DNA from 2 places in the Streptomyces sp. NPDC006393 genome. Region 1 is predicted to be linked to the other one. Evidence: riboswitches for the same ligand, from Rfam matches in the RefSeq annotation. Region 1 holds a riboswitch; the other holds the start of a gene.
The links. A riboswitch is a leader RNA that binds a small molecule or an ion and turns the genes downstream of it on or off. The one in region 1 is predicted to bind cobalamin.
Positions count from the first base shown of each region.

Region 1 (15,462 bases):
CGTGGCGGTGGCGCCCGGTGTGACGGACCCGGCCGGGCCGGTGGCCGCGGCGGCGGAGGCGGAGGCGTCGCCGGACCCGGGCGTGCAGGCGGTCGCGGTCAGCAGGGCGGCCGTGCACAGGACGCAGGCGGGCAGGAGGCGGGCGGCCGGGAGACGGTGCATGAGCGAATGCCTCCAGAGGGGCGGGCGGCGACACGGAGTGGACGTTCGTCTCCACGGCACCACCTCGCCGCCCCGCCCACCAGCGCGCCGGGCCGGGCGGGTGAGGGCCGTACGGGTGAGAAGTACGCCGCCGGGCGTCCCGGCCCGCACTGCACGCGAGGAGGAACGCGCGGAGGAACGCGCGGAGGAACGCCGGAGAAAATCCCTCGCGTGCGCGTCCGGCCCGCTGCTAGCGTCCCGTCCATGCAGCGTGCCGTGCCGTCCATCCCGCCGTCCTTCGCGACGACGACGCCGGAGAGTGTCCCGGCGCGCCGACAGCTGAGCTGATCGAACAAGCCCCGGGGCGAGTGCCCCGGGGCTTCGGCGTTCTCCCGCTCTCCGCCCCAGGGCTCCTCGCCCCTCCGCCCCAGCCGCACCCCTTGAGGAGCCCGTCATGCACGACCACCGCCGCCTCGGCCGCGAGCTCGCCCTGTTCGACACCGACCCGCTGATCGGGGCGGGCCTGCCGTACTGGCTGCCCGACGGCGCCGTGGTGCGCCACACCCTGGAGGAGTACATCCGCGAGGCCGAGCGCGCGGCCGGCTACCGGCACGTGTACTCGCCCGTCCTCGGCAAGCGCGAGCTGTACGAGATCTCCGGGCACTGGGCGCACTACAGCGACGACATGTTCCCGCCGATGGAGCTGGGCGCCGAGCAGGTCGTCCTGCGCCCGAGCCTGTGCCCGCACCACGCCCTCGTCTACCGTTCGCGGTCCCACAGCTACCGGGAACTGCCGCTGCGGATCGCCGAGCTGGGCGGCATGTACCGCTCGGAGCTGTCCGGCGTACTCGGCGGGCTGACCCGGGTGCGGGCCATCCAGCTCAACGACGCCCATGTCTTCTGCACCCTGGACCAGGCCGTCGACGAGGCCCGCGCCGCCCTGGACCTGATCGCCCGCGCCTACGCCGACCTCGGCATCGAGGCCGCCCGGTACCGGCTGTCCCTGCCGGGCGACGGCGGCAAGTACGTCGCCGACCCGGACCTGTGGCGACGCGCCACCGCACTGCTGAGGGAGGTGCTCGACGGGGCCGGTGTGCCCTACGAGGAGGCCGAGGGCGAGGCCGCCTTCTACGGGCCCAAGATCGACGTGCAGATCGTGGACGGGGCGGGCCGCGAGGCCACCCTGTCCACCGTGCAGATCGACTTCCACCAGCCGGAACGCTTCGACCTGCACTACATCGGCGCCGACGGCGCCAGGCACCGCCCGGTGATGGTGCACCGCAGCGTCATCGGCAGCGTGGAACGCGCGGTCGCGCACCTGATCGAGCAGCACGGCGGGGCCTTCCCGGTGTGGCTGGCGCCCGTGCAGCTGGTGGTGCTGCCGGTGGCCGAGGCACAGGCGGCGCGCGCCGAGGACGTCGTACGGCAGGCCCTGGCGCGCGGGCTGCGGGCCGAACTCGCCGGACCGGAGCACGGCAGCCTGGGGGCTCGGATCCGGGCGGCGCGGCTGGTGCCGTACCAGGCGGTGATCGGGGAGCGGGAGGCCGGGGCAGGACTGGCCGCGCCGCGGCTGCGGGACGGGCGCCGGCCGGGGCCCGTGTCCGTCGGGGAGCTGCTGGACCGGATCGCGGAGCGGGTGGCGGCGCGGGGTACCGGACTGTGGGGTGAGGGCGAGGCGTCCGGCGCATAAGGTCGCAGTGTCGGGACGTCCGCCGACGGAACGTTCACCAGGGAGCCCGCCGTGACCGGTCAGCCCACCCCCGCCACCCCCGCCACCCCCGTGATCATCGACTGCGACACCGGTGTCGACGACGCCCTGGCCCTGCTGTTCGCCGTGCGCCACCCGGGCCTGGAGCTGCGCGCGGTCGGCTGCGTGGCCGGGAACACGGACGTGGACCAGGTGGTGCGCAACACGCTGACCGTCCTGGAACAGGCGGGCGCCCCCGAGATCCCCGTGGCGCGGGGCGCCGAACGCCCGCTGATCGAGCCCCTGCGCACCGCGCACCACGTGCACGGCCGGGACGGCATGGGCGACCTCGGACTGCCCGCGCCGCGCCGCCGCCCGGCCGGCGTGGACGCGGTGACGCTGCTGCGCCGCGAGATCCTCGCCTCGCCCCGCCCGGTCACCCTGATCCCGACGGCCCCGCTGACGAACATCGCGCTGCTGCTGCGCACCCACCCGGAGGTGACGCGCAACATCGAGCGGATCGTGTTCATGGGCGGCGCGGTGGCCACCGGGAACGCCACGGCGGTCGCCGAGTTCAACGTCTGGCACGACCCGGAGGCGGCGGCGGTCCTGCTCACCGCCGGGGTGCCGATCACGATGTACGGGCTGGACGTGTTCCGGCGGGTGATCGTCCCGGCCGACGACGTGCGCAGGCTGCGCGGGAGCGCCGAGCCGGGCGCGCGTCTCGCGGGGCGGCTGCTCGCCCACCGCGGTCCGGTGACCTCCGAGGAGGATCCCTCCGGCGGGCTCGGCGACGCGGGCGCCGTCTGCTCGGTCGCCGACCCGGCGGGGCTGACCACGCACCGGCTGCCGGTGGAGGTGAACCTCGCGCCGGGCCCCGCGCGCGGCCAGACGGTCGTCGACCGCCGGCCGCGCCCGGGCGAGGCGGAACTCCACGGCGAGGCACGCGAACAGCCGCTGGTGGACGTGGCGTTGGACATCGACCCGGACCGGTACGTGAAGCTGTACCTGGCCACGGTCGAAGGCGCCACGGCCTCCGGTGCTCAGGGCAGGCCCTAGGTTCGCCCTAGTCGGTGTCCGCCGCCCGGACCGCCCAGCGCTGCTCCACCCTGGCCGCCTTCCAGTACGCCAGCGCCGCCGCCCAGACCACGACGAACAGGCCGACGATGACGTAGCCCACGCTGTCCAGGTCGAGGCCGGCGATCCAGCCGGTGACGTCGTCCCGCAGGTCGAGCTTGTCGTGCAGGACGCCGACGAGTTCGATCGTGCCGATGAAGAAGGCGACGGCGATGGACAGGCCGGTGATGGTGAGGTTGTAGAACACCTTGCGGACGGGGTTGGAGAAGGCCCACTGGTAGGCGAAGTTCATGAACGTGCCGTCCAGGGTGTCGAACAGGCACATGCCCGCCGTGAAGAGCAGGGGCAGGCACAGGATCGCGTACCAGGGCAGTCCGGCGGCCGCGCCCGAACCGGCCATCACCATCAGCGTGACCTCGGTGGCGGTCTCGAAGCCGAGGCCGAAGAGGAAGCCGAGCGGGTACATCTGGCCCGGCCGGGAGATGGAACGCGTGAGCCGGCCGAGGAAGCGGTTCATGAACCCCCGGGAGTCCAGGTGCCGTTCGAGCTCGGTCTCGTCGTAGGTCCCCGCCCGCATCGACCGGAAGACCTTCAGGATGCCGGCCAGGGCGACCAGGTTCAGGGCGGCGATGAGATAGAGGAAGGCACCGGCGATGGTCGTGCCCATGAATCCGAGCACCTGATGGGTGGTGGAACCCTCGTCGGTCACCCGGTCGGCGAGCTGCGTCCCGGCCGCGATCATCACGGCGAGGACGATCACGACGCTGGAGTGGCCGAGCGCGAACCAGAAGCCCACCGACACCGGCCGCTTGCCGTCGGCCATCAGCTTGCGGGTGGTGTTGTCGATGGCGGCGATGTGGTCGGCGTCGAAGGCGTGCCGTACGCCCAGGGTGTAGGCGGTGACGCCGAGTCCGATGCCGAACGCCTTGGAACCCACCTCGTAGTGTCCCGGCAGGACGAGGAGGAAGAGGATTCCGAAGGCGACGACGTGCAGTCCGGCGATGGCGGCCATCAGGCCGGCGGTCTTGAGGGTGTCCTCCCGGCGCCAGGCGAAGGTGGCCTTGGTCGTCGTCGGGGCAGGGTTGGGCAGGGTCATCCGGTCATCACGCTCCAGCACCTCGTGGATCACTTCGTGAGCTGCCGTGGCCGGTCTCCTGGCTTACGGGTGGTGCGTGCCCGGCCCGCCTTCCCGGCCGCCGTACGACGGCCAGTGGCTGTCCCGTGCGGGACGTGGACCTGGAACTCCCCGATCACAGTGGCGAGGGCCGCGTCGACCTTGCATCGACTTCCCGAACACCACGGCCCGCCCACCGTAGAGGCGGAAGCGGTTGCCTGCATAGCTGCATACCTGCGCAGGTATGGAAGATCACAGAGTGCCGCTGCGAGGATGGCGGCATGCATCTCGTCCCTGCCGATCGCGCGGACCGCCGCACCATCGACGGTCACCGGGTGTGCGACGCCATCGCGGCGATCGGCGACGCCGCGCACGTCCGCGCCTGGGCGGACCGTTTCTCGCTGCTCGCCGACCCCAAGCGGCTCGCGCTGCTGCTCGCCCTGCACCGCACCGGCCCGCTGGCCGTCTCCGACCTCGCGATCGCCACCGGCATGAACGACCCGGCCGTCTCCCAGGCGCTGCGGCTGCTGCGGGCGGCCGGGGTGGTGGAGGGCGAGAAGGAGGGGCGCGTGGTGCGCTACAGGGTGGTGGACCGGGACGTACGGAGCCTGCTGGAGCACTGCGCGGCGGACGCCGGCTGACGCACGCCCCCATCGCCGCCCCGACTGCCCTCCTGCCTTCTCATGGCGGTGTTCATGTTTCCGGCGATCTGGACAGAGTTCTCTTTGCTGCTACGACAACGCACCGAAGAGGAGACCGCGTGACCGACCGCACCACCACGCACGACTCGACGGACACCTCCCCCCACGACGCCCCTCTCGACCTCTCCCCCAAGAACCCCGACTGGTGGCGGCAGGCCGTCGTCTACCAGGTCTACCCCCGCAGCTTCGCCGACGCCGACGGGGACGGGCTCGGTGACATCCGGGGCGTCACCCAGCGGCTGACCCACCTCGCCGCGCTCGGCGTGGACGCGCTGTGGCTGAGCCCCTTCTACCCCTCCGAGCTGGCCGACGGCGGCTACGACGTCGCCGACCACCGGGACGTCGACCCGCGCCTGGGCACCCTGGAGGACTTCGACGCCATGGTCACCGAGGCCCATCGCCTGGGCCTGAAGGTGATCGTCGACATCGTCCCCAACCACAGCTCGCACCTGCACCCCTGGTTCCAGGAGGCGCTGCGCGCCGGCCCCGGCTCCCCGGCCCGTGACCGGTACGTCTTCCGTGACGGGCGCGGCGAGCACGGTGAACTCCCGCCCAGCGACTGGCAGTCCGTCTTCGGCGGCAGCGCCTGGCGGCGGGTGCCGGACGGGCAGTGGTACCTGCACCTGTTCGCACCCGAGCAGCCGGACTTCAACTGGGAGAACGAGGAGGTCCGCGCCGACTTCCGCACCACCCTGCGGTTCTGGTCCGACCGGGGCGTGGACGGCTTCCGCGTCGACGTGGCGCACGCCCTGGTCAAGGACCTCGGCGAACCGCTCCGCGACGTCGGGAACATCGGGGTCACCGGCGAGGACGCCCTGCCGCACGTGGCGCCCGGCAGCCACCCCTACTGGGACCGGGACGACGTCCACGAGATCTACCGCGACTGGCGCAAGATCTTCGACGCCTACCTCCCGCCCCGCACGGCGGTCGCCGAGGCCTGGGTGCCGGACAGCCGGCGCGCGCTGTACGCCCGCCCGGACGAACTGGGCCAGGCCTTCAACTTCGAGTACCTCCAGACCGGCTGGGACGCCGGCGAGCTGCGCCGGGTCATCGCCGCCTCGCTGGCCGGCGCGCGGGCCGCCGGGGCCTCGGCCACCTGGGTGCTGTCCAACCACGACGTGATCCGGCACGCCTCACGGCTGATGCTCCCGCCGGGCACCGACGAGAACGCCTGGCTGCTGTCCGGCGGTCGCGCCCCGGCCGTGGACGAGGCGGCGGGCCTGCGCCGGGCCCGCGCGGCGACGCTGCTGATGCTCGCGCTGCCCGGTTCGGCCTACGTCTACCAGGGCGAGGAACTCGGCCTGCCCGAGGTGGCCGACCTGCCCACCGAGGTGCTGCGGGACCCGATCTGGGAGCAGACGGGCCATGTCCGCAAGGGCAGGGACGGCTGCCGGGTGCCGCTGCCGTGGACGACCGGCGGACCGTCGTACGGCTTCGGGGCGGGCGCGGCCTGGCTGCCGCAGCCGGCCGGTTTCGCCGCCTGCGCCGTGCAGGCGCAGGACGGGGTGGAGGGCTCGACGCTGGAGCTGTACCGCACGGCTCTGCGGCTGCGCCGCAAACTGTCGGCGGGCGAGTCGCTCACCTGGACGGAGGACAACCCGCCCGGGGTGCTCGCCTTCGCCCGGTCGGAGGGCTGGCGGTGCGTCACCAACCTGTCGGACGTGGACGTGCCGCTGCCGCAGGGGGAGGTGCTGCTGAGCAGCGCGCCGCTCGCGGGGCGTCGGCTGGGACCGGACACCACCGTGTGGCTGGCGTAGGGCATGTCACGGCCGTCCCGCGACGTCCCCCGCCCGCCGCCGAGCGCGGGGACGCACGGGCGCACGGGCGCGCGGGCTCACCCCACCGTCGGGCTGGGCGACGGCGCGCCGCCGCCCGGTGCCCCGCCCGGTGCGCCGCCGAGGTTCAGTGGGCTCGACGTGGCGTTCGGCGGCGGGGTGAGCACGACCTGGGGCTGCCCGCCGGACACGGGCGGCGGGGTCAGGTCGGAGGCGGGCAGCTTCGGCGGGGTGGTCTGCTGGAAGAGCACCTGGTCGTAGTCGACCAGGCCGGTGTCCTCCATGACCGTGATGTGGTCCAGGACGGTGGCGTTGGCCTGGTTGGCGAGCGCGCGGACCAGGCTGTTCTCGGTGGTGGAGCGGATCTTCGCGATCGTGTTGAAGATCGAGCCGTGCGTCACGCGCAGGATGTTGGCCATGTCGCTGTCGAACTTCTTGCCGGTGTCCGCGCTCAGCGTGGTGACGAAGCCCTGCTGCTGGGGGCTGGCCACGTTCGGCAGGGCGATGCCGAGCATCGGCGCGATCTTCCGGCAGCTGGCGTCCAGCGCCGCGTGCCCGTCGATCAGGTGCTGACCGGCGGTGACGACCGCCTTGGTGGTGCCCTTCTTCACGGCCATCTGCCCCACGGGGTACTCCCACAGCCCGGCCGCGCGCACCTTCACCACGAAGTCGCGGTCCGCCTCCGTGAGCGGCCCCCACTGGGTCTGGGAGATGACCCTGGAGGGGTCGCCGGAGACCTTCTGGAAACCGAGCATGCCCGGATAGGCCAGCGCGACGAGGGTCAGACCGAGAGCTCCGCCCACGAAGAGGGTTCCCGTCGTGTTCCGCGAAAAGCGCACCGTGCCTCCTGCCCGGTAAGTGAAGCCCGCCCAGCGGCGGTTCGGACACACAGCAGTACGGACGGGAAAGCCTCCGGAACCTTTGGTTCTGGTAAAGAATTCCGGGATTTCAGGGACGTCGCCCGTCCGGCCGGTCCGGCTCGCCCCGCCGTACGGCTCCCGGCGCGCGGGCCGGGTGACGGTCGGCGCGGCTGGAGGAGGTCAGCTGCCAGGGCACGCTGGTGACCATCACGCCCGGGGTGAAGAGCAGCCTGCTCTTGAGCCAGAGGGCGGACTGGTTGTGCAGCAGGTTCTCCCACCAGTGCCCGACGACGTACTCGGGGATGAAGACGGCCACCAGGTCGCGCGGGCTGTCCCGGCGCATCGAGCGCACGTACTCGACGACCGGGCGGGCCACCTCCCGGTACGGCGAGTCCAGGACCTTCAGCGGCACGTCGATGCCGTAGTCCTCCCACTCCTCGGCCAGGGCGGCCGCCGCCGCGCGGTCGGTGGCGACCGTCAGCGCCTCGAGCCGGTCGGGGTGGAAGGCGCGGGCGTAGCCGAGCGCCCGCAGGGTCGGTTTGTGCAGCCGGGAGACCAGGACGAGCGCCAGCACCCGCGAGGGCGGCATCAGGTGCTCCTGCGGATCGGTCACGGCCAGTTCCGCCGAGGTGGTGTCGTAGTGGCGGCGGATGCCACGCATGGTCACCCACAGCACGGCCGCCGCGAGCACCGCCAGCCAGGCGCCCTGGGTGAACTTGGTGACCAGCACGATCAGCAGCACCAGCCCGGTCACACAGGCGCCGAGGGTGTTGACGGCGCGTGCCGCGCGGTAGCGCCGGCGGACCTCGCGGCCCGCCCCGGCCCCCGTGCCGGACCCGGCGCGCAGCTCGCGGTTCCAGTGCCGCACCATCCCCAGCTGGGAGAGCGTGAAGGAGGTGAACACGCCGAGGATGTAGAGGTGGATCAGGCTCGTCACACTCGCCCGGTAGCCCCAGAGCAGCAGCCCCGCGACGATCGCGAGCGCCAGGATGCCGTTGGAGAAGGCGAGCCGGTCGCCGCGGTTGTGCAGCTGGCGGGGCAGGAAGCGGTGCAGGGCGAGGATCGAGGCCAGCAGCGGGAAGCCGTTGAAGGCGGTGTTCGCGGCGAGGATCAGCACCAGCGCGGTGGCCGCCTGCACGACGTAGAAGCCGACGCTGTGCTCACCGCCGAAGACGGCCGCCGCGAGCTGGGCGATCACCGTCCGCTGCGGATAGGCGCGGCAGTCGCCGGGCAGGCCGGTCAGTCGGCAGGCGTCGTCGGTGATGTGCACGCGCGCGAGCAGGGCGAGCGCGGTCACCCCGGCGAACATGGCGATCGCGGTGAGCCCCATGGCCGCCAGCGTGGCCGCCGCGTTCCGCGACTTCGGCCGGCGGAAGGCCGGCACACCGTTGGAGATGGCCTCCACACCGGTCAGCGCCGTACAGCCGGAGGAGAAGGCGCGCAGCACCAGCATCAGCAGCGCGAGCCCCGTGAGCCCGGCCTCCCCGGGGGCGGGCGCGATGCCGTAACCGGCGGTCCGCGCCACCGGGGCGGCGCCGAGCGCCCACCGGATCAGCCCGGTGATCACCATGATCAGCACCGCTCCGACGAACAGGTACGTCGGCGCCGCGAACGCCCGCCCCGACTCGCGTAGGCCCCTGAGGTTCACGGCGGTCAGCAGCGCCACGAAGCCCAGCGCCAGCAGCACCCGGTGCCCGGCGAGCGAGGGCAGCGCGGAGATGACGTTGTCGACGCCGGAGGCGACCGAGACGGCCACGGTCATGACGTAGTCGACGAGGAGGGCGGCGGCGACGACCAGGCCCGCCGAGGGGCCGAGGTTCGTGGACACCACCTCGTAGGAGCCGCCACCGCTCGGATAGGCGTGCACGACCTGGCGGTACGACAGCACCACCACCGCGAGCAGCGTCACCACGGCCACCGCGATCCACGGGGCGAAGCGCAGATAGGCCAGGCCGCCCAGGGTGAGCACGAGCAGGATCTCCTGGGTCGCGTACGCCACCGAGGACAGCGGGTCGGAGGCGAAGATCGGCAGCGCCAGCCGTTTGGGCAGCAGTGTCTCGTGCAGCTCCTCGCTGCGCATGGCCCGGCCGATGACCAGCCGCTTCAGGAACCCGGGCACGTTGAGCACGCGGCGAGCGTATGCCGGTACGGCGGGGCCGCCGGGGAGGCGGGGACGGGCGCGGCGGGCCGGTGAGCGCCGGCCCCGGCGCTCCGATGCGCAACCGGCGGCGTTTTCAGCAAGGTTGACGGAACGTTGACCGGCACCTGGGAGAGCTCCGGGGAGCGCCCGACCTACATTCGGCCGCATGCCCCCACAGCCTCCCGTGCCCCGCCGGGCGCCCGCCGCGCTCCCCGTCCTGCCCTACCGCAAGCCCACCAAGGGACGCGACTACTGGGTGATCGACGACGTCCTGCCCGACGCGGGAGCCGTACGCGAGCGGTGCCTGGCCGGGGACGACTGGGTCAAGGGGCATCCGTACACCTCCGAGACCTGGCCGGGGCTGCGGACCATGCCCGGTCTGGAGCCGCCGGAACTGGCCCGCGTGGAGCGGCTGGTGAGGAAGGCGACCGGGGCGAAGGAGCTGTGGGTGCAGCAGGCGCCCGGCGGCGGCACCCTCAACCACAACTGCGTGCAGGTCGTCGGGGAGGGCGAGAGCGAGCCCCGGCCGCACACCGACTCGCGGGCACTGTGCCGGTACGCGGCCGTGCTCTACCTCAACCCGGCCGTCCCCAAGGACTGCGGCACCAGCTTCTACCGCCAGTCGCTGCCCGGCGGCCGGCTCGGCGGCAACGTCGTGCAGGCCCCGCACACCAACCTCGTGGAGGCCCTCGGCACCCGGTTCGTCGCACCGGACGCCTTCGAGGAGGACGTACGCGTCCCGCACAAGGCCAACCGCCTGCTCCTGTACCACGCCAACCTGGTGCACAGCGCGACCGGCTACGTGGGCCGGACGCTGGAGGAGAAGCGGATGACGGCGGTCTTCTTCTGGATGGCCTGACACGTCCGGAGGGCCTGACACGCCCGGACGGCCTGACACGTCCCGGGGGCCGTCCGTGTCGGCGGTGCCGGTCGTTCCCCGGGCGGGCCCGGTGAGCGCGCGATACTCGCCGTATGGATCACGAAGGGGACGACATGACCGAGACCAGCCGTACCGTGGGCGTCCTGGGCGCCGGGATCATGGGCTCGGCGATGGCCCGCAACCTCGTGCGCGCCGGGCACACCGTCCGCGTCTGGAACCGCACCCGCGCCAAGGCCGAACCGCTCGCCGCCGACGGAGCACGGGTCGTCGACACGGCCGCCGAGGCGGTGCGCGACGCCGACGTGGTCCTGACCATGCTGTACGACGGCGGCACGGTGCTGGAGGTCATGCGCGAGGCGGCCCTCGCGGCGCGCCGGGGCGCCGCCTGGGCGCAGTCGACCACGGCCGGTCTCGAGTCGGTCGGCGAACTGGCCGCCCTGGCCCGCGAGCACGGCCTGGTCTTCTACGACGCCCCGGTGCTCGGCACCAAGCAGCCCGCGGAGGCGGGGCAGCTGACGGTGCTGGCCGCCGGGCCGGCCGAGGGCCGGGACGCGGTGGCGCCGGTGTTCGACGCGGTCGGCGCCCGTACGGTGTGGACCGGCGAGGACGGGGCGGACGCGAGCGCGACCCGGCTGAAGCTGGTGGCCAACAGCTGGGTCATCGCGGCCACCACGGCGACCGGTGAGTCGCTGGCCCTGGCGAAGGCCCTCGGGGTGGACCCGCAGGGCTTCTTCGACCTCATCTCCGGCGGCCCGCTCGACATGGGCTATCTGCACGCCAAGGCCGGTCTCATCCTCGGCGACCGGCTGCTGCCGCCGAGTTTCGCCGTGGCGACGGCGGAGAAGGACGCCCGGCTGATCGTCCAGGCCGGTGAGCGGCACGGCGTCCGCCTCGACGTGGCCGCCGCGAGCGCCGAACGCTTCGCCCGTGCCGCCGCCCTGGGCCACGCCGACGAGGACATGGCGGCGGCGTACTTCGCCAGCTTCGACGACAAGGCCACCGGGGGGCCGGACCGGGCCTGACCGGTCCCGACCGGGTCTCGTCAGCCTCGTCAGCCCAGGCAGATCACGAGCAGACAGAGTTGCTGCGACGACGTCGACGAGGGCGAGGTCTGCGACGGCGCCGTGGTCGACGGGCTGGTCTGAGTCGTACCGGAGCCGGAGCCGTCGGAGGTGGCGGGCTGCGACGTCTGCTGCGTCTGCTGCGTCGTCGTGCCCGGGGAGCGGTCGCCGCCGGATCCACCCGAGGAGCCCGAGGTACTCGAGGAGGTGACGGAACGCCCCGATCCGCCCGGCTGCCGAGCCGGCGCCGACGGGTAGGCCGTCTCAGCGGGCACGGCCGCCGTGGTGTGCGGGGCGGCGGAGTAGGGGTGGACGCCTTGGGCCGTGGCGGTGTCGTGGGGCGCCGCGGCCGTGGTGGGCGGCTGCTGCGCGGGGGGTGTGGACGGCCGTGCGGGGGAGGTGTGCGCGGCCTGCCCGAGGTCCGCGTCCCCGGTCGCCGTGCCGGTGTGCCCGGCCGGCTGCCGGCCCACGGAGTCCGTGTGCGGGGCGCCCGGAGCGGGTGCCGCCTGGGCGGGGCCGGCGGTGTGCCGGTCCAGCGAGGCGACGGTCAGACCGCCGCCGACCAGCGCCACGGCGGTCGCGACCAGCGCACGACGCTGGGTCTTCTTCCACCGGGCCCGCTGCCGCCGCCGCGCCGCCCGTCCCGGCCGCTGCCACTCGTCCGCCGCATCCGCCGTAGCGGCTGCGCCGTCCGCCGCGCCCGCGGACATGGCGCCCGCGGTGCCTGCGGTGCCTGTGAACATCGCGTCCCCGGCGGCCGTCCGGGCCGCGGGCGCGGCCTCGGCCGGTCCGGGCGTCGGCTCCCAGGCGAAGGGGGACCCGGCGGTGCCGGGGGGAGTGAAGGGCGGTGCGGGGTGGGCGGCGAAGCCGTCGCCGGACGCGGGGTCCGCGGCGGGCCCCGGGGCGAAGGGGGCCGCGGAGTCCGTGGTGGCGTTCGGGGCTATGTCCGGGGCGTAGGCCCCGCAGCCGGGGCACACCAGGGCACCGTTGAGGTGCCGTCGGCACGTGGAGCAGTAGTCCATCCGGATCTTCCTGAGTAGGCCAGCCGGGCGGCCAGCCACGCTAACAAGGGCGGTGCCCGCCTGTGTGCAGCCTGTGTGACGCTCCTGCGGGGATTCGGCGGTGCGTCCGCGCCCTGACGCCGGGGCCGCCTCCGGACGGCGGCGCCGGCGACGGTCAGGCCCGGTCGGTGAGCTCCTCGGCGTACACCTGGGACAGCGGCTGAGGGCCCACGTACTGCTGGCAGTTGCACTGGCCCGGCTCGTAGCGGACCGGCTTCTTGTTCTCGTCCCAGGCGGTCGGCACCTCCACGCGCTCGTGGCACCGGCCGTTCTTGTCGTGCTTGGCCAGGTGGTGCGTGCAGCCGCACACCGGCTCCGGCGGCTTGTGCGCGGCCTCCACGGCCAGCCGCTCCGCCTTCTGAGCCTCCATCAGCTCCAGCTTGCGCTGGTGGCGGTTGCGCAGCGCGGTGCGCGCGGTGTCGGCGAGCCACGCGAAGCCGCCGGTCCAGAACAGGATGAGTACCCACCAGATCCAGTTCATCGGTCCCCCGTCCTTCCCCCTGTGCGCATGGGTTCAGGATAGGCAAGTGCGGCCGGAACGGCAGGGGTTGGGGCGGCGGCCGTAGTGCGCGGGCGCCGGGCCGGTCGCGGCAGTCGGCGCCAGGCGCGTTCGTGGGCCACGGCCAGGAGGACCGCCGTGGCGACCGCGATCAGGTGCTCGCGGCCGGCCAGGTTGGGCCTGACCACCGACTCGGCCACCATCGAGCCGCCGGTGAGGAGGAAGACGACCGGGGCGCGCCGCACCACGGACAGGTAGGTGAACAGGCCCACCACGGCGGCGGACGGACCCGTGTCGAGGACGTGCCCGATCCCGGGCGGCAGCCCCAGCCCCCACCGTCCGGGCCCGATCGCGAGCATCACCCGCACGGTCAGGGTGCCGGCCAGGGTGGTGGCGTAGGAGATGAACAGGGTGCGGCCCCGGCCCAGGGTGAGCTCGGCCAGGGCGAACGCGAGGAACAACTGGGAGATGCCGGCCCAGACCGGAAGGTCGAGGGCCGGGACGTAGAGGGAGACGGGGGTGCGCAGCAGGGCCAGCCACAGCGGCAGGTCGCCCTGGACGCCGCCGAGGATCCGCACCGCCGTCTCGCCCCTCGGGTGCTGGGCGATGGCGTGGAAGAAGATCACACCGAAGGCGGCCACGAAGGCCAGCACCAGCCCGGACAGCCCACGGCGCGCCAGCTGCCGCAGCGGGGCCACGACCATGGCGTGCCATTCGCCGCGCAGGGTGCGCACGGCGAACAGCGCGAGCCGGGCCGGCACCCCGCGCACGTACTGGTACTTCCGGTACTCCTGGACCACCGCTCGGCTCCTCGAAGCAGTTCCCCACTCCGTGCGCACAACCGTATGGACCCGAATACGGCCGGACACGTTCCCACGCGCCGGGCGACGTTCGTCTCAGCGCGCGGGTGACCTGCGTGGAGTACGCCCGGACGGTGCCGCCCGGCCGCGGGAGCGGTAGACGACGTAGGGGCGGGCCGGATAGCCGAGGGGGGCGGCGAAGGCGTGCACGAGGCGGCCGAACGGCCAGAGCGCGAACAGGGCCAGTGCGAGCAGGGCGTGCAGCTGGTAGACGAGCGGGGCGTGGGCCATGGCGGTGACGTCGGGGTCGAGCGTGAACAGGCTGCGGAACCAGACGGCGACACCGAGGCGGTAGTCGTAGGGGTTGGTCACGGAGGAGGCGGTGGCGGTGAGGCCGGCGAGCAGGACGAGGGTCAGCAGCGGGTAGGTCAGGCGGTCGCCGCGGCCGGTCGCCCGCCGTACGGCGGGCACCCGCAGCCGGCGGTACAGCAGCAGGCCGAGCCCGGCCACCGCGGCGACGCCCGCCGCGCCGCCCATGGTCAGAGCGACGCCGTGGTACTCGGCCTCGCTGACCCGCAGCCGCCGGGTGAGGGACTCGGGGACGAGCAGGCCCATGACGTGACCGCCGGCGACGAGGAAGAGGGCGTAGTGGAAGAGCGGTCCGCCGATCCTCAGCAGCCGGGACTCGTGGAGCTGGCTGGAGCGGGTGGTGAAGCCGAAGCGGTCGTAGCGGTAGCGCCAGGCGGTGCCGGCGACCAGCACGGCCAGGGCCAGGTAGGGCAGGACGCCCCACAGGGCGATGTACAGGTGCTGCCGGTGCAGGTGGTTCAGGGGCGGAGGCGTCATCGGCCGCGGACTCCTTCGTCGAGGGTGGCCCGGACGGCGCGGATCACGTCGAGGTAGGGGCTGCCGTGGGACGCGAGGCCGGTGGCGAGCAGGGTGAGGGCGCCGCGGTGTTCGTGGAGCACGGCACGGCCGGCGGTGGGGCAGCGTGCCGCGAACTCCAGCACGGCGGGCAGGTGGTCGGGCAGTTCGCCGTCGGACGGTTCCCAGCCGTGCTGCCGGTAGCGGGCCTTGAGCGCGGCGAGCGAGGCGCCCCGGCGACGGGTGTCGCCGTCCGTGTAGTGGGTCAGGTACAGGGTGCGGCGGCGGCTGCGGTCGAAGGTGGTGACGTACTGGGCGGCGAGGTCGAGCAGCGGGGTGTCGGCGGTGCGGCGGCAGAACCGCAGCAGGGGCTCGGCCGCCGGGCCGCGCAGCCCGCCGATGGACTCCAGCACCAGGGCGCGGTGGGCAGGCCAGCGCTGGTCGGGGTACTGAAGGAGCAGGGAGGCGGCCTGGTGGACGGCTCGTTGCTGGTTCATCACCGCGACTCGGCCTTCCGCTCGGGGAACAGCCCTCGGGGCCGGCCGCGGCCGTTCCAGTTCAGCAGGTTGACGCGACCGCGCAGACCGTCGCGCGTCCCGCCCGTGCGGTCGGCCGCGGGCGGGGGCGCGGGCGGGGCGTGGAAGGCACCCATGGCGGCCATGGCACCGATGGCGTTCCCGGCGTCCGTGCCGTGCGCGCCGACCGTGCCGTGCGCGCCGTCCGTGCCGTACATCCCGGGTCCGCCGTCGTGGTCCAGGCTGCATCCCGCGCCCGCCTCCTCCTCCCCGCCGCCGGCGACGTA
Region 1 covers NZ_JBEXZD010000064.1:27,865-43,326, reverse strand. The annotation lists gene ABZ484_RS24360 (hypothetical protein) at 1-162, opposite strand, end outside; partial or broken gene thrS (threonine--tRNA ligase) at 590-1,831, shown strand; gene ABZ484_RS24350 (nucleoside hydrolase) at 1,883-2,887, shown strand; gene ABZ484_RS24345 (HoxN/HupN/NixA family nickel/cobalt transporter) at 2,895-4,001, opposite strand; cobalamin riboswitch at 4,032-4,221, opposite strand; gene ABZ484_RS24340 (metalloregulator ArsR/SmtB family transcription factor) at 4,301-4,660, shown strand; gene ABZ484_RS24335 (glycoside hydrolase family 13 protein) at 4,780-6,477, shown strand; gene ABZ484_RS24330 (DUF4142 domain-containing protein) at 6,555-7,298, opposite strand; gene ABZ484_RS24325 (APC family permease) at 7,444-9,483, opposite strand; gene ABZ484_RS24320 (DUF6445 family protein) at 9,662-10,354, shown strand; gene ABZ484_RS24315 (NAD(P)-dependent oxidoreductase) at 10,489-11,397, shown strand; gene ABZ484_RS24310 (hypothetical protein) at 11,427-12,458, opposite strand; gene ABZ484_RS24305 (hypothetical protein) at 12,613-12,978, opposite strand; gene ABZ484_RS24300 (hypothetical protein) at 12,975-13,700, opposite strand; gene narI (respiratory nitrate reductase subunit gamma) at 13,893-14,642, opposite strand; gene narJ (nitrate reductase molybdenum cofactor assembly chaperone) at 14,639-15,157, opposite strand; gene narH (nitrate reductase subunit beta) at 15,157-15,462, opposite strand, start outside.

Region 2 (15,462 bases), on a different contig from region 1:
CCGTGGAAGATCAGCGTCGGCACGGTGAGCCGCGCCGGGTCGTTCGCCCGGGCGAGCCGGTCGCCGTGCAGGCCCACGCGGCCCTGCGCGGCGCGCACCGCGAGCGGCAAAAGGGGGCCCGGTGTGTGCCGTGCCCTGGCCAGGGCACGCAGTGTCGCCTCCCAGTCGAGCACGGGCGAGTCCAGGATCAGCCCGGAGACGCGGTCGCGCAGGTCCGAGTCGAGGGCGGCGCGCAGCGCCATGGTGGCGCCGGTGGACCAGCCGTGCAGGACGACCCGTTCGGCGCCGTTGCGCACAGCGTGGCCGATCGCCGCGTCCAGGTCGCGCCACTCGGTCTCGCCGAGGTGGTTCAGGCCGTCCGGGGAGCGGGGCGCGCCCGGGTCGCCGCGGTAGGCGACGTCGAGCACCGGGAAGTGCCTGCGGTGCAGGAACCTCATGATGTTCAGGGGGAGCTCGCGGGTGGTGCCCAGCCCGTGCACGGTGATCACCCAGGTCTCGCGGACCGCCGGCACGAACCATGCGGGCAGCGCGCCGAGTTCGCCCGGGACCTCCACGTCGTCGTGGTGCAGGCCGAGGGCGGAACGGGGGTCGCCGACGTACAGGTTCGGGGTGAGCCAGACCTTGTCGCGCGGGTGCAGCGGTCCGTACGTGACCCGTTCCAGCCGGCGTACGACGGTGTCGGGCAGGTGCGGGGCGTCCCGCAGGACGGGTCCGACGACCGCGTGGGAGCCGTTGCCGGCCAGGCCGTACGTGCCGGGCCGCAGGGAGGCCAGGTCCCGGGTGAGGGTGATCTGGCCCGCGGCCGTGCTGTGCACGGTGAGCCGGGGTTCGGTGGGCAGGGGCCGGCCCGGGGGCGCCTTGAGCGCGGCGTCGCTGGCGAGCCGGCCGGCGGCGACGCTCGCCGCGCCGGCCGCCAGGGTCGCGGTGACGGCCGCTGCCGTCGCTCTGACTACTGTGCGCACGGGTCCAGTGTCGTGGCGTACCCGGTCACCGGCCAGTGGGAGGAAGGGTCGGGGTGACATGTTCCTGCGAGTTCCAGAAACAGCCGGCTTCACCCCTCATCGGCCCGGCTGTCCGTAGCCCCGCAGCCGGTCCGTCACTTCGGCCAGCTGTTCGCCCGACAGCAGGGACGGCGCCATGCCCGGCACCGAGGACGCGGTCAGCCACAGCCGGCACATCCACTCCAGCTGGGCCGTGCGGTCGTAGGCCTGGTCGAGGGTGGCGCCGTAGGTGATGGTGCCGTGGTTCCGAAGGAGGCACCCGGAGCGCCCGGCGAGGGCGCGCAGCATGTTCTCGGCCAGTTCCTCGCTGCCGTAGGTCGCGTAGGGTGCGACACGCACCGGACCGCCGAGCGCGGCGGCCATGTAGTGGACCAGGGGCAGTTCGGGGACGAGTGTCGAGACGGCCGTCGCGTGCACGGCGTGGGTGTGGACGACGGCGGCCGCGTCGGTGGCGCGGTAGATCGCCAGGTGCATGGGCAGCTCGCTGGTCGGGACCAGGGTGCCGAGCACCTGCCGGCCGTCGAGTCCGACGCCGGTGACGTCGTCCGCCGTGAGCCGGTCGTACGGCACGCCCGACGGCGTGACCAGCACGGTCTCCCCCACCCGCACCGACACGTTGCCGGAGGTGCCGACCACCAGCCCGTCGGCCACCGTGCGCCGGGCCGTCGCGACCAGCTCGCGCCAGGCGCGGGCCTCGGGCTCCCGCGCCTCCCGGGAGCGCACCGGGTCTGTTGCATCCGTCACTCGCGTGTCCCGCTCAGCCATGCCGTGATCCTTTCAGCCCGGGGGTGCGGCAGGCCAGGGACAGCCGCTCCGCCGGGCCACGGACAGCGGCCCGCGGCGGCGAAACGGAACCTCCGGGAAGCAGATTCAGACACTCCGAAGACCGGCCCAGTTCATCTTCCGTTCACCCTGGTTACCTACGTTCGACCAGCCAATGACGCTCGAACGATTGCCTGGGTAAATGGAAAGCTTCTCGCTGATCCTCGCGATTGTGGTGGTAACCGCACTCGCGTTCGATTTCACGAACGGTTTCCACGACACCGCCAACGCGATGGCCACCACCATCTCGACCGGCGCACTCAAGCCCAAGGTCGCGGTGGCCATGTCCGCCGCGCTCAACCTGGTGGGCGCCTTCCTCTCCGTGGAGGTCGCCAACACGATCTCCAAGGGTCTCGTCGACGAGGCCGGCATCCGTCCCGAGGTCATTTTCGCCGCCCTGGTCGGCGCGATCCTCTGGAACCTGCTGACCTGGCTGGTCGGGCTTCCGTCCAGTTCCTCGCACGCCCTGATGGGCGGTCTGATCGGCGCCACGATCGCCTCGGCGGGCGTCGGCGCGGTGCACGGTGACGCCCTGGTCACCAAGGTCATCATCCCGGCGGTGGCCGCCCCGGTCGTCGCGGGCCTCGCCGCGATGGTCGCGACCCGGCTGTCGTACACGATCGGCAGGAAGGCGGACGGCAAGGCGGCCGCGAAGGGCCACCGCGCCGGGCAGATCGCCTCCGCGGGCCTGGTCTCGCTGGCCCACGGCACCAACGACGCCCAGAAGACGATGGGCGTCATCACCCTCGCCCTGATCGCCGGTGGCGCCATCGCCCCCGGCTCCAACCCTCCCACCTGGGTCATCCTCTCGGCGGGCCTCGCGATCGCGCTCGGCACCTACATCGGTGGCTGGCGCATCATCCGCACCATGGGCACCGGCCTGACCGACCTCCAGCCGCAGCAGGGCTTCGCCGCCCAGACCAGCGCGGCCACCGCCATCCTCGCCTCCTCGCACCTCGGCTTCTCGCTCTCCACCACGCACGTCGTCTCCGGCTCGGTGATGGGCGCGGGCCTGGGCCGCAAGGGCGGTGTGGTCCGCTGGTCCACCGCGGGCCGCATGGCGGTCGCCTGGGTGCTCACGCTGCCCGCCGCGGCCCTGGTCGGCGCGGGCGCGGAGGCCGTCACCGGGCTGGGCGACTGGGGCACCGCGCTCGTCGCCGTGTTCCTCGTGGCCTCGAGCGCGGCGATCTGGAAGATCTCCCGCCGCCAGGTCGTCGACCACACCAACGTCATCGAGCCCGCGGCCGAGGAGCCGGCCGGCGTCGTGACCCAGGCGATCGCCGCCGTGACCCCGCCCCCTGCGGCCCCCGCCCCCGCACCCACGGCACCGGCCTCCGCCTCGACGGCACCGGTCTCGACGGACGTGTCCCCCGCCGTCGAGCCGCTCACCGCGACGATCCCCGCCCAGCCGACCACGCCCGTCATCGACACGCCCGTCATCGACGCGCCCGTGATCGACGCGACGGTCATCGACCCGCCCGTCATCGACACGTCCGTCATCGACAAGCCCGTCGTCATCGATCCGGTGCCCGCGCCGACCGCGTCCGCCTCGGCCACCCCGCCGGCCGCCACCGTCTGATCCCCGCACACCCGGCACCCAAGGAAGCATCACCATGAAGATCGACTGGGCAGCCCTCGGCTCCGTCTTCGGCGTCAGCCTCGCGGTCACCGTGGGCCTGGTGGCCCTGTTCACCCTCGGCATCGCGGGTCTGTCCCGGCGGGAGCGGGCCGTCGCGCAGGGCAGCGGCGGCGGGACCCTCGCGGTCACCGGCGCCTACGTCTGCTTCGCCGCCTGCGCCGCCGCGGTGGCCTACGGCATCTACCTCATCGTCGGCAAGGGCTGACAGCCGGTCAGGACCGCTGTCGAACCCCCGGAAGTCAAGAGCGTCCCACCTCCCGCCCCGCCCGCGTCGCCACCTCGGCGAACGGGCGGGGCGGGCTTTTCGCGTCGGCGATGTGGGCCTCATCTCAGTATCCCGTCGCAGGTCAACGGCGAGTTGACGGCTGTTCGCGGCGCGTGGTGGACTGCCGGAGCCATGTACGGCGGCAGGAGAGGAAGCCGGTGCGAATCCGGCGCGGTCCCGCCACTGTCACCGGGGTAGGAACCCCGGGAGCCAGGAACTCTCACCGCCGGTCTCGTCGAACCAGGGCGTGGACACCCTGAGTGAGGACATATCGCCATGCGCGGCTGCCGACCGAGGTCCATCAGCGACGCTCTCCCCGACCCCGAAGTCGGCTGAACCCATGGGTGCCGATCGCGTCTTCGCGTACGGCGCCGCCGCCGGCCTCCTCGGTGACCTCCTCCTCGGCGATCCTCGCCGCGGACATCCGGTCGCCCTGTTCGGCCGCGCCGCGGGCGCCGTGGAACGCGTGCTGTGGCGGGACCATCGGGCCTGGGGCGCACTTCACACGGCTCTGTGCGCCGGCGGCGCCGCCGCGCTCGGTGCCGCCGCCGCGCGCGCCGTCCGTACCTCCCCCGCCGCCTCCGTCGTCCTGACCGGCGCCGCCACCTGGGCCGTGGTCGGCGGGACCTCCCTCGCCCGGGAGGCGCGCACCATCGGGCGCGCGCTGGAAGCGGGCGACGTGGCGGCGGCCCGGGCGCGGCTGCCGCACCTGTGCGGGCGGGATCCACAGGCGCTCGACGCCGACGGGATCGCCCGGGCGGTCGTGGAGTCGGTCGCCGAGAACACCTCCGACGCCGTGGTGGGCGCGCTGGTGTGGGGCGCCGCCGCCGGGGTGCCGGGGCTCGCCGCGTTCCGGGCCGTCAACACCCTGGACGCCATGGTCGGGCACAGGTCACCCCGGTACCGGCGCTTCGGCTGGGCCTCGGCCCGCCTGGACGACCTCGCCGGATGGCCGGGTGCGCGGCTCACCGCCGTCCTCGCGGCCGTGGCCGGCCCGGACCCGCGGGGCGCCCTGCGCGCCTGGCGCGCCGACGCCGGCCGGCACCCGAGCCCCAACGCCGGTCCGGTCGAGGCCTCGTTCGCGGGGGCGCTCGGGGTGCGGATGGGCGGCACGTTGTCGTACGGGGGGCGCGTGGAGCACCGGCCGGTGCTCAACGGCGCCGGGCGCGCCGTGCGGGTCGGTGACATCGAGCGGGCCGTACGGCTCTCACGGCGCGTGAGCTGGCTCGCGCTCGGCACCTGCGCCGCCGTCAGGCTCCTGTGCAACCGCGGCGACCGCGGCAGCCACGGCATTCACAGCAACCGTCGGACGAAGGGACGTACGTCATGAGCGGCGGTCTGCTCGTCGCCGGCACCACCTCCGACGCCGGGAAGAGCGTCGTCACGGCCGGGATCTGCCGGTGGCTGGTGCGGCAAGGCGTCAAGGTCGCGCCCTTCAAGGCGCAGAACATGTCCCTCAACTCCTTCGTCACGCGCGAGGGCGCGGAGATCGGGCGGGCGCAGGCCATGCAGGCCCAGGCCTGCCGGATCGAGCCGACCGCGCTGATGAACCCGGTGCTGCTCAAGCCGGGCGGGGAGCGGAGCAGCCAGGTGGTGCTGCTGGGCAGGCCGGTGGGCGAGATGAGCGCGCGCGGCTACCACGGCGGACGCCAGCAGAAGCTCCTGGGCACCGTGCTGGACTGCCTCACCGAGCTGCGGGGCACGTATGACGCCGTGATCTGTGAGGGGGCGGGGTCTCCGGCGGAGATCAATCTGCGCCGGACGGACATCGTGAACATGGGGATCGCGCGGAACGCGCGGCTTCCCGTGCTGGTCGTCGGGGACATCGACCGCGGCGGTGTCTTCGCCTCGTTCTTCGGGACCATCGCGCTGCTCTCACCGGAGGACCAGGCGCTCGTCGCCGGGTTCCTCGTCAACAAGTTCCGCGGGGACGTCAGCCTGCTGGAGCCCGGACTGGACATGCTCCGGGACCTCACCGGGCGGCGCACGTACGGCGTCCTGCCCTTCCGGCACGGGCTCGGCATCGACGAGGAGGACGGGCTGCGTGTGTCCCTGCGGGGCACCGTCCGCGAGTCCACCGTGGCCCCGCCCGTCGGCGAGGACGTGCTGCGCGTCGCCGTGTGCGCGATCCCGCTGATGTCCAACTTCACCGACGTGGACGCGCTCGCCGCCGAGCCCGGTGTCGTCGTGCGGTTCGTGGACCGTCCGGAGGAGCTGGCCGACGCCGACCTGGTGGTGGTCCCGGGCACGCGCGGGACCGTACGGGCGCTTCAGTGGCTGCGCGAGCGCGGACTCGCGGACGCACTGGTCCGGCGGGCCACCGACGGGCGCCCGGTCCTCGGGATCTGCGGCGGCTTCCAGATCCTCGGCGAGCACATCGAGGACGAGGTGGAGTCGCGCGCCGGGGCCGTCCCCGGGCTCGGTGTGCTGCCCGTCCGGGTGCGGTTCGCCCGCGAGAAGACCCTCACCCGGCCGGTGGGCGAGGCCCTCGGGGAACGGGTCGAGGGGTACGAGATCCATCATGGGGTCGCCGAAGTGACCGGCGGTGAGCCCTTCCTGGACGGCTGCCGGGTCGGCCGGACCTGGGGCACGCACTGGCACGGTGCGCTGGAGTCGGACGCCTTCCGGCGGGCGTTCCTGCGCGAGGTCGCGGCCGCCGCGGGCCGCCGTTTCACACCGGCCCCGGACACCTCGTTCGCCGCGCTGCGCGAGGAGCAGCTGGACCGGCTCGGCGACCTGATCGAACAGCACGCGGACACGGACGCGCTGTGGCGGCTCATCGAGTCGGGCGCGCCGCAAGGACTGCCTTTCATCCCCCCGGGAGCGCCCGCATGAGCACAGTGTTGTTGTTGTCGACCGCCGACACGGATCTGCTGGCGGCCCGCGCCTCCGGCGCCTCCTACCGGATCGGCAACCCCACCCGGGTGGACGTGGCGCGGGAGCTGCCCGGCCTGCTCGACGGCGCGGACCTCGCCGTCGTACGGCTGCTCGGCGGCAAGCGCGCCTGGGAGGAGGGGCTGGCCGCGCTGAGGGTGTCCGGGGTCCCGACGGTGCTGCTGGGCGGGGAGGCCGTGCCGGACGCCGAACTGATGGCCGAGTCGTCCGTGCCGGCCGGTGTGGTGGCCGAGGCCCTCAGGTACCTGGTCGAGGGCGGCCCCGCGAACCTGCTCGAGCTGTCCCGGTTCCTGTCCGACACCGTGCTGCTGACCGGCGAGGGCTTCGACGAGCCGCGGAAGATGCCGGAGCACGGCGTCCACGGCTCCCCCGAGCTCCGGGACGGCCGTCCGACCGTCGGCGTGCTCTTCTACCGCGCCCACGAACTCAGCGGGAACACCGCCTTCGTGGACACCCTGTGCGAGGCGATCGAGGCCCGGGGTGCCAACGCGCTGCCGGTGTACTGCGGTTCGCTGCGCGGCGCGGACGCCGGGCTGTACGAGCTGCTGGGGCGGGCCGACGCCCTGGTCGCGACCGTGCTCGCCGCCGGCGGCACGCACGCCTCGCAGGCGTCGGCGGGCGGAGACGAGGAGTCCTGGGACGTCGGCGCGCTGGGCGACCTCGACATCCCCGTCCTGCAAGGGCTGTGCCTGACGTCGTCGAAGCGCGCCTGGGACGAGTCCGACGCCGCCCTGTCCCCCATGGACGCGGCGATGCAGGTCGCGATCCCGGAGTTCGACGGCCGGCTGATCACCGTGCCGTTCTCCTTCAAGGAGCAGGGTCCGGACGACGTGCCGGTGTACGTCGCCGACCCGGAGCGGGCCGCCCGGGTGGCCGGGATCGCCGTACGGCACGCGCGGTTGAGGCACAAGCCGAACGCGGACAAGAAGCTCGCACTGGTCTTCACCGCGTACCCGACGAAGCACTCGCGCGTCGGCAACGCGGTGGGGCTGGACACGCCGGCTTCGGCGGTACGGGTGCTCGACGCGCTCAGGGACGCCGGGTACTCGCTCACCGAATACCCCTCCGGCGGCGACGACTTGATCCACCGGCTCATCGAGGCCGGCGGTCACGACGTGGAGTGGCTGACGGAGGAGCAGCTGGCCGCCGCGCCCGCACGGGTGCCGCTCGCCGACTACCGGGCGTGGTTCGACAAGCTCGACCCGGAGCTGAGGGACGGGATGCTTCAGGCGTGGGGCGAGCCGCCGGGTTCGCTCTACGTCGACGGCGACGACATCGTGCTGGCGTCGCTGCGGTTCGGGAACGTCGTCGTGATGATCCAGCCGCCGCGCGGCTTCGGCGAGAACCCGATCGCGATCTATCACGACCCGGACATGCCGCCCTCGCACCACTACATGGCGGCCTACCGCTGGCTGGAGAACAGTTTCGGCGCCGACGCGATCGTGCACATGGGCAAGCACGGCACGATGGAGTGGCTGCCGGGCAAGGGGCTCGGGCTGTCGGGCGGCTGCGCCCCGGACGCGGTCCTCGGCGACCTTCCGCTGATCTACCCGTTCATCGTCAACGACCCCGGTGAGGGCACCCAGGCCAAGCGGCGCGGGCACGCCACGGTCGTCGACCACCTCGTGCCGCCGATGGCGCGCGCCGACACCTACGGCGATCTGGCCAAGCTGGAGCAGCTGCTGGACGAGTACGCGCTGGTGAGCGACCTCGACCCGGCGAAGGCACCGGCGGTGCGGGCGCAGATCTGGACACTGGTGAAGGCCGCCGAGCTCCACCACGACCTGCACGTGGCCGAGCAGCCGGACGACGACGAGTTCGACGAGTTCGTCATGCACATCGACGGCTATCTGTGCGAGATCAAGGACGTGCAGATCAGGGACGGTCTCCACATCCTCGGCGGCGGCCCGGTCGGCGAGCCGCGCGTGAACCTCGTCCTCGCCGTACTGCGCGCCTCGCAGGTGTGGGGCGGGCAGGCGAACGCCCTGCCGGGCCTGAGGGCTTGCCTGGCCGACCGTTTCGGGCTGGTGGAGAAGGAGTTGCTGGCCGAGCCGGGCGCCCCGGTGAAGGTGCCGGTGGAGCTGACGGACCTGGTGGACGGGCCGTCCCGTACGGCGGCGGACGCGATCGACCTGCTGGAGCAGCTGTGCCGGCGGATCGCGGAGAGCTTGGAGGGACGGGCCTGGGACCGCACGGCCGTACGGGCGGTCCTGGATGAGGCGCTCGGCACCGAGCTCCCGGACGCCGTCGCGGTGCTGGAGTTCGCCTGCGACGAGGTCGTGCCCCGGCTGGCGCGGACCACCGACGAGATCGGGCACATCCTGCGGGCGCTGGACGGCGGTTACGTCCCGGCGGGTCCGTCGGGCTCGCCGACCCGCGGTCTGGTCAACGTGCTTCCGACGGGCCGGAACTTCTACTCCGTCGACCCCAAGGCGATTCCCTCCCGGCTCAGCTGGGAGGTCGGGCAGTCGCTCGCGGACTCTCTCGTCCAGCGGTATCTGGCCGACACCGGGGAGTACCCGAAGTCCGTCGGGCTGACGGTGTGGGGCACGTCCGCGATGCGCACCCAGGGCGACGACATCGCCGAGATCCTGGCACTCCTGGGCTGCCGGCCCGTGTGGGACGACGCCTCGCGGCGGGTGACGGGCTTCGAGGTGGTCCCCCTGGCCGAGCTGGGCCGGCCGCGCATCGACGTCACGGTCCGGATCTCCGGGTTCTTCCGGGACGCGTTCCCGCACGTCGTCGGCCTGATCGACGACGCGGTACGGGCCGTGGCCGAGCTGGACGAGCCCGCCGGGAGCAACTTCGTGAAGGCGCACGCCGACGAGGACACCGCCGCGCACGGCGACCGGCGCCGGGCCACGGCCCGGATCTTCGGCTCCAAGCCGGGCGCGTACGGCGCGGGTCTGCTGCCGCTGATCGACGCCCGGAACTGGCGCAGCGACGCGGACCTGGCCGAGGTGTACGCGGTCTGGGGCGGCTACGCCTACGGGCGCGGGCTCGACGGGCGGGCGGCGCGCGGGGACATGGAGACCGCGTTCCGGCGGATCGCGGTCGCCGCGAAGAACGTCGACACCCGCGAGCACGACCTGGTGGACGCCGACGACTACTTCCAGTACCACGGCGGCATGGTCGCCATGGTCCGGCATCTGACCGGCGCCAACCCCGAGGCGTACGTGGGCGACAGCGCCGTACCGGACCAGGTGAGGACCCGCACCCTCGGCGAGGAGACCCACCGCGTGTTCCGCGCGCGGGTGGTCAACCCGCGCTGGATGGCGGCGATGCGCCGGCACGGCTACAAGGGCGCCTTCGAGATGGCGGCGACCGTGGACTACCTGTTCGGCTACGACGCCACGGCGGGCGTGGTCGACGACTGGATGTACGAGAAGCTCAGCGCGGAGTACGTCTTCGACCCGGAGAACCGGGACTTCATGAAGCAGTCCAACCCGTGGGCGCTGCGCGGGATCACCGAGCGGCTGCTGGAGGCGGCCGACCGGGGGCTGTGGGCCGAGCCGGACGCGGACACGCTGGAGCGGCTGCGCGCCACCTATCTGGAGCTGGAAGGCGACTTGGAGGGCGACCAGTGACCACCCCCTTCCCCTTTACGGCCGTCGTCGGCCAGGACGACCTGCGGCTCGCGCTGCTGCTGAACGCCGTCTCGCCGGCGGTGGGCGGCGTGCTGGTGCGCGGCGAGAAGGGCACCGCCAAGTCGACGGCCGTACGAGCCCTGTCGGCGCTGCTGCCCGAGGTGGCGGTCGTCCCCGGCTGCCGGTTCTCCTGTGACCCGGCGGCGCCCGACCCCGGGTGCCCGGACGGGCCGCACGAGGCGGCATCCGGGGCCGAACGGCCCGCCCGGATGGTGGAGTTGCCGGTGGGTGCCTCCGAGGACCGGCTGGTCGGCGCGCTCGACATCGAGCGGGCGCTCGCCGAGGGCGTGAAGGCGTTCGAGCCGGGTCTGCTGGCCGACGCGCACCGCGGGATCCTGTACGTCGACGAGGTCAACCTCCTTCACGACCACCTGGTCGACCTCTTGCTGGACGCGGCGGCGATGGGCGCCTCCTACGTCGAGCGCGAGGGCGTCTCGGTGCGGCACGCGGCGCGGTTCCTGCTCGTCGGCACCATGAACCCGGAGGAGGGCGAGCTGCGGCCGCAGCTCCTGGACCGGTTCGGACTGACCGTGGAGGTCGCGGCCTCGCGGGAGCCCGACCAGCGGGTGGAGGTCGTGCGGCGCCGGCTGGCCTACGACGACGATCCGGCCGCCTTCGCCGCCCGGTGGGCCGAGGAGGAGGCGGCCGTACGGCGACGGATCGTGGCGGCGCGGGAGTTGCTGCCGTCCGTACGGCTGGGCGACGGGGCGCTGCGGCAGATCGCGGCCACCTGCGCGGCCTTCGAGGTGGACGGCATGCGCGCCGACATCGTGATGGCGCGCACGGCGACCGCGCTGGCCGCGTGGGCCGGGCGCACGGACGTGCTCGCCGAGGACGTCCGGCAGGCCGCGCTGCTCGCGCTGCCGCACCGCAGGCGCCGCAACCCCTTCGACGCGCCCGGCCTCGACGAGGACAAGCTGGACGAGACGCTGGAGGAGTTCTCCGGCGGGTCCCCCGACGACGATCCCGACCCCGACGGCGGTCCGGAAGGGGGCGGCCCGGACGGGGGCGGTGGGCAGCCGGCACCCCAGGGTGGTCCGCGGCAGGACGGCGGTACCGCTGCCGAGCCCGAGACCGGTGAGGGCGGCGACCCGCAGGCGTCCGGTGGGCGCGAGCAGCCGGCCGTACGGGCCGTCGAGCCCTTCCGCACGAAGGTGCTGAGCGTGCCCGGTCTCGGCGAGGGTGCCGCCGGGCGGCGGTCCCGGGCGCGCTCCGAGCACGGGCGCACGACCGGGGCCCGGCGTCCGCGGGGCGCGCTGACCAAGCTGCACCTGGCGGCGACCGTGCGGGCCGCGGCGCCGCACCAGCGGGCGCGGGGGCGGTCCGGGCCGGGGCTCGTGCTGCGCCGGGACGATCTGCGGCAGGCGACGCGGGAGGGGCGCGAGGGCAACCTCGTGCTGTTCGTGGTGGACGCCTCGGGGTCCATGGCGGCGCGGCAGCGCATGGGCGCCGTGAAGGGCGCGGTGCTGTCGCTGCTGCTGGACGCCTACCAGCGACGGGACAAGGTGGGTCTGGTGACCTTCCGGGGTTCGGCCGGTGAGGTCGTGCTGCCGCCGACGTCGTCGGTGGACGCGGCGGCGGCCCGGCTTCAGTCGCTGCCCACCGGCGGGCGTACGCCGCTCGCCGCCGGGCTGCTCAAGGCGCACGAGGTACTGCGGGTGGAGCGACTGCGGGACCCGGCGCGGCGGGCGCTGATGGTCGTGGTGACCGACGGGCGGGCCACCGGTGGCCCGGAGCCGGTGGCGCTGGCCGGGCGGGCCGCGCGGCTGCTCGCGGCCGAGGGTGTCGCGTCCGTGGTCGTGGACTGCGAGTCGGGGCCGGTGCGGCTGGGGCTCGCCGGGCAGCTCGCCGGAGAGCTGGGCGGTACGGCCGTCACGCTCGACGAGCTGCGCGCGGAGTCGATCGCCGGGCTGGTCAGGGACGTTCAGGGCGACAGGAGGGCCGCGTAATGCCACAGGGACAGCCGAGCGCCGTACCGGACGACGGGCTGACGACGCGTCAGCGGCGCAACCGGCCGCTCGTGGTCGTGCACACCGGGGTCGGCAAGGGCAAGTCCACCGCGGCCTTCGGGCTGGCGCTGCGCGCCTGGAACCAGGGCTGGCCGATCGGGGTGTTCCAGTTCGTCAAGTCGGCGAAGTGGCGGGTCGGCGAGGAGCGGGCGCTGCGCGTGCTCGGCGACTCCGGCGAGGGCGGGAGCGTCGCCTGGCACAAGATGGGCGAGGGCTGGTCGTGGGTCCAGCGGGATGCCCAGATGGACAACGAGGCCAAGGCCCGCGAGGGCTGGGAGCAGGTCAAGCGGGACCTGGCGGCCGAGACGTACCGGCTGTACGTGCTGGACGAGTTCGCGTACCCGATGCACTGGGGCTGGGTCGACACCGATGAGGTCGTCGAGGTGCTGCGCGACCGGCCGGGCACCCAGCATGTGGTGATCACCGGGCGGAACGCGCCGGAGAAGCTCGTCGGCTTCGCCGACCTCGTCACCGACATGTCCAAGGTCAAGCACCCCATGGACGCCGGGCAGAAGGGTCAGAGGGGCATCGAGTGGTGAGTTCCCCGTCCGTGCCCCGGCTGGTCGTCGCCGCACCGGCCTCCGGCAGCGGCAAGACCACCGTCGCCACGGGGCTGATGGCCGCCCTGGCCGGGCGGGGGCTGTCCGTGTCCCCGCACAAGGTCGGGCCGGACTACATCGACCCCGGGTACCACGCGCTCGCCACCGGGCGCGTGGGGCGCAACCTGGACGCCTACCTGTGCGGGCCCGAGCTGGTCGCGCCGCTGTTCCGGCACGGGGCGCGCGGGTGCGACATCGCGGTCGTCGAGGGCGTGATGGGGTTGTACGACGGGGCGGCGGGCGAGGGTGAGCTGGCGTCCACGGCGCAGGTGGCGAAGCTGCTGCGGGCCCCTGTCGTGCTGGTCGTGGACGCGTCCTCGCAGTCGCGGTCGGTGGCCGCGCTGGTGCACGGGTTCGTGACCTGGGATCCGCGGGTGCGGGTCGGAGGGGTGATCCTCAACAAGGTCGCCACGGATCGGCACGAGGTGCTGTTGCGGGAGGCGCTGGACTCGGTCGGGGTGCCTGTGCTGGGGGTGCTGCGGCGGGCGCCGCAGGTCGACACGCCGTCGCGGCACCTCGGTCTGGTGCCGGTCGCCGAGCGGCGGGCGGCGGCCGTGGAGGCGGTCGCGGCGATGGGGGCGCAGGTCTCCGACGGCTGTGACCTGGACGCGCTGGTGACGCTGGCGCGGAGCGCGGGTCCGCTGACGGACGCGGCCTGGGACCCGGCCGAGGCCGTGGCCTGGCCGTCCCCGGACGGGACGGTGGCCGGAGCATCCCTGGACGGGACAGTGGCCGGAGCTTCCCCGGACGGAACGGTGGCCGGAGCGTCCCCGGACAGGACAGTGGCCGGGCCGTCCCCGGACGGGACAGTGGCCGGAGCTTCCCCGGACGGGGCGATGGCCGGGCCGTCCCCGGACGGGACAGTGGCCGGAGCGTCCCCGGACAGGACAGTGGCCGGGCCGTCCCCGGGCGGGGCGGTGGCCGGGCCGTCCCCGGGCGGGGCGGTGGTCGCCGTCGCCGGTGGGGAGGCGTTCACGTTCTCCTACGCCGAGCACGCCGAGCTGCTCACCGCCGCCGGTGCCGACGTCGTCCCCTTCGATCCGCTCCGCGACGAGCGCCTGCCCGAAGGGACGCGCGGGCTCGTGATCGGCGGCGGGTTCCCCGAGGTGTACGCCGCCGAGCTGTCCGCCAACGAACCCCTCCGCAAGGCCGTCGCCGAACTCGCGCTGAGCGGTGCTCCCGTCGCCGCCGAGTGCGCCGGGCTGCTGTATCTGTGCCGGGAGCTGGACGGCCGCCCCATGTGCGGCGTGCTCGACGCCACCGCACGCATGACCGAGCGGCTGACCCTCGGCTACCGGGACGCGGTGGCCGTCGGGGACAGTGCGCTGGCCGCCGCCGGGACGCGGATACGGGGGCACGAGTTCCACCGCACGGTCGTCGAACCCGGCGCCGGTGCGGCTCCCGCCTGGGGGCTGAGGGCTCCCGTGCGGCGGGTCGAGGGTTTCGTACAGCAGGGCGTGCACGCGAGTTATCTGCACACGCACTGGGCCGCCGCGCCCGGTGTCGCCCGTCGGTTCGTGGAGAGGTGCCGGACGTCATGAGCAGCAGGCTGATCGGGGTCGGGGTCGGTCCGGGCGATCCGGAACTGGTGACCGTCAAGGGCGTGGGCGCGCTGCGCGCCGCCGATGTCGTCGTCGTCCCCGTGATGGACACCGGGGAGCGCGGGCGCGCCGAGGCGACCGTGCTGCACTACGTGCCCGGGGAGAAGGTCGTCCGGGTGGTGTTCGCGCTGAACGAGCGGTCCGACCGGGCGCGCCGGGAGGCCGCGTGGGACGCGGCGGGCGAGCGGGTCGCCGGGCTGCTGAGGGACCACGGTTCGGTCGCCTTCGCCACCATCGGCGACCCCAACGTGTACTCGACGTTCACGTATCTCGCGCAGACCGTCGCGGATCTGGTGCCCGGCGTGGTCGTGGAGACGGTGCCCGGCATCACCGCCATGCAGGATCTGGCGGCGCGGTCCGGGGCCGTGCTCACCGAGGGCACCGAACCGTTGACGCTGGTGCCGGTGACCGCCGGGTCCGCCGTGCTGAAGGAGGCGCTGGCCGGGCCGGGGACGGTCGTGGCGTACAAGTTCGGGCGACAGGCCGCCGAGGTCGCCGAGGCGCTGAGGGAGACCGGGCGGCTCGGGGACGCCGTGTGGGGGTCGGCCCTCGGGCTGCCCGAGGAGTCGGTGCGGCCGGCCGCCGAGCTGGACGGGTCGCCGCTGCCGTATCTGTCGACGCTGATCGCGCCGCCCGGGCGGGACGGCGGGCGGGGCGGGAAGCTGTGACACCCGGCATGCGGTCGTCCGGCGATCCGGTTACGCGGTCGTCCGGCGATCCGGCTACGCGAACGTCCGGCGATCCGGCCGCGCGGTCATCCGGAGATGCCGACCACCAGCCAGATGAACGCGGCGCCGGCCACCGTGCACAGCAGGGTGGAGCGGGCCGGGTGCTCGTGGTGGGCCTCGGGCAGGATCTCGGCGGCGGCGAGGTACAGCAGCGCACCGCCGAACAGACCGAGATAGCCGCCGAGGACCGGCTCCGGGATGGTGAGGAACGCCGACGCGGCCGCTCCGGCGATGGGCGCGACGGCGTCCGCGAAGA
Region 2 covers NZ_JBEXZD010000004.1:98,339-113,800, reverse strand. The annotation lists gene ABZ484_RS03540 (alpha/beta fold hydrolase) at 1-962, opposite strand, end outside; gene ABZ484_RS03535 (class II aldolase/adducin family protein) at 1,059-1,766, opposite strand; gene ABZ484_RS03530 (inorganic phosphate transporter) at 1,966-3,402, shown strand; gene ABZ484_RS03525 (hypothetical protein) at 3,437-3,667, shown strand; cobalamin riboswitch at 3,827-3,968, shown strand; gene ABZ484_RS03520 (cobalamin biosynthesis protein) at 4,068-5,057, shown strand; gene ABZ484_RS03515 (cobyric acid synthase) at 5,054-6,562, shown strand; gene cobN (cobaltochelatase subunit CobN) at 6,559-10,209, shown strand; gene ABZ484_RS03505 (putative cobaltochelatase) at 10,206-12,218, shown strand; gene cobO (cob(I)yrinic acid a,c-diamide adenosyltransferase) at 12,218-12,817, shown strand; gene ABZ484_RS03495 (cobyrinate a,c-diamide synthase) at 12,811-14,418, shown strand; gene cobI (precorrin-2 C(20)-methyltransferase) at 14,415-15,146, shown strand; gene ABZ484_RS03485 (ZIP family metal transporter) at 15,233-15,462, opposite strand, start outside.
Region 2: it holds a riboswitch for cobalamin, as region 1 does, so the genes downstream of both, ABZ484_RS03520 (cobalamin biosynthesis protein) here and ABZ484_RS24345 (HoxN/HupN/NixA family nickel/cobalt transporter) in region 1, are expected to answer to the same signal.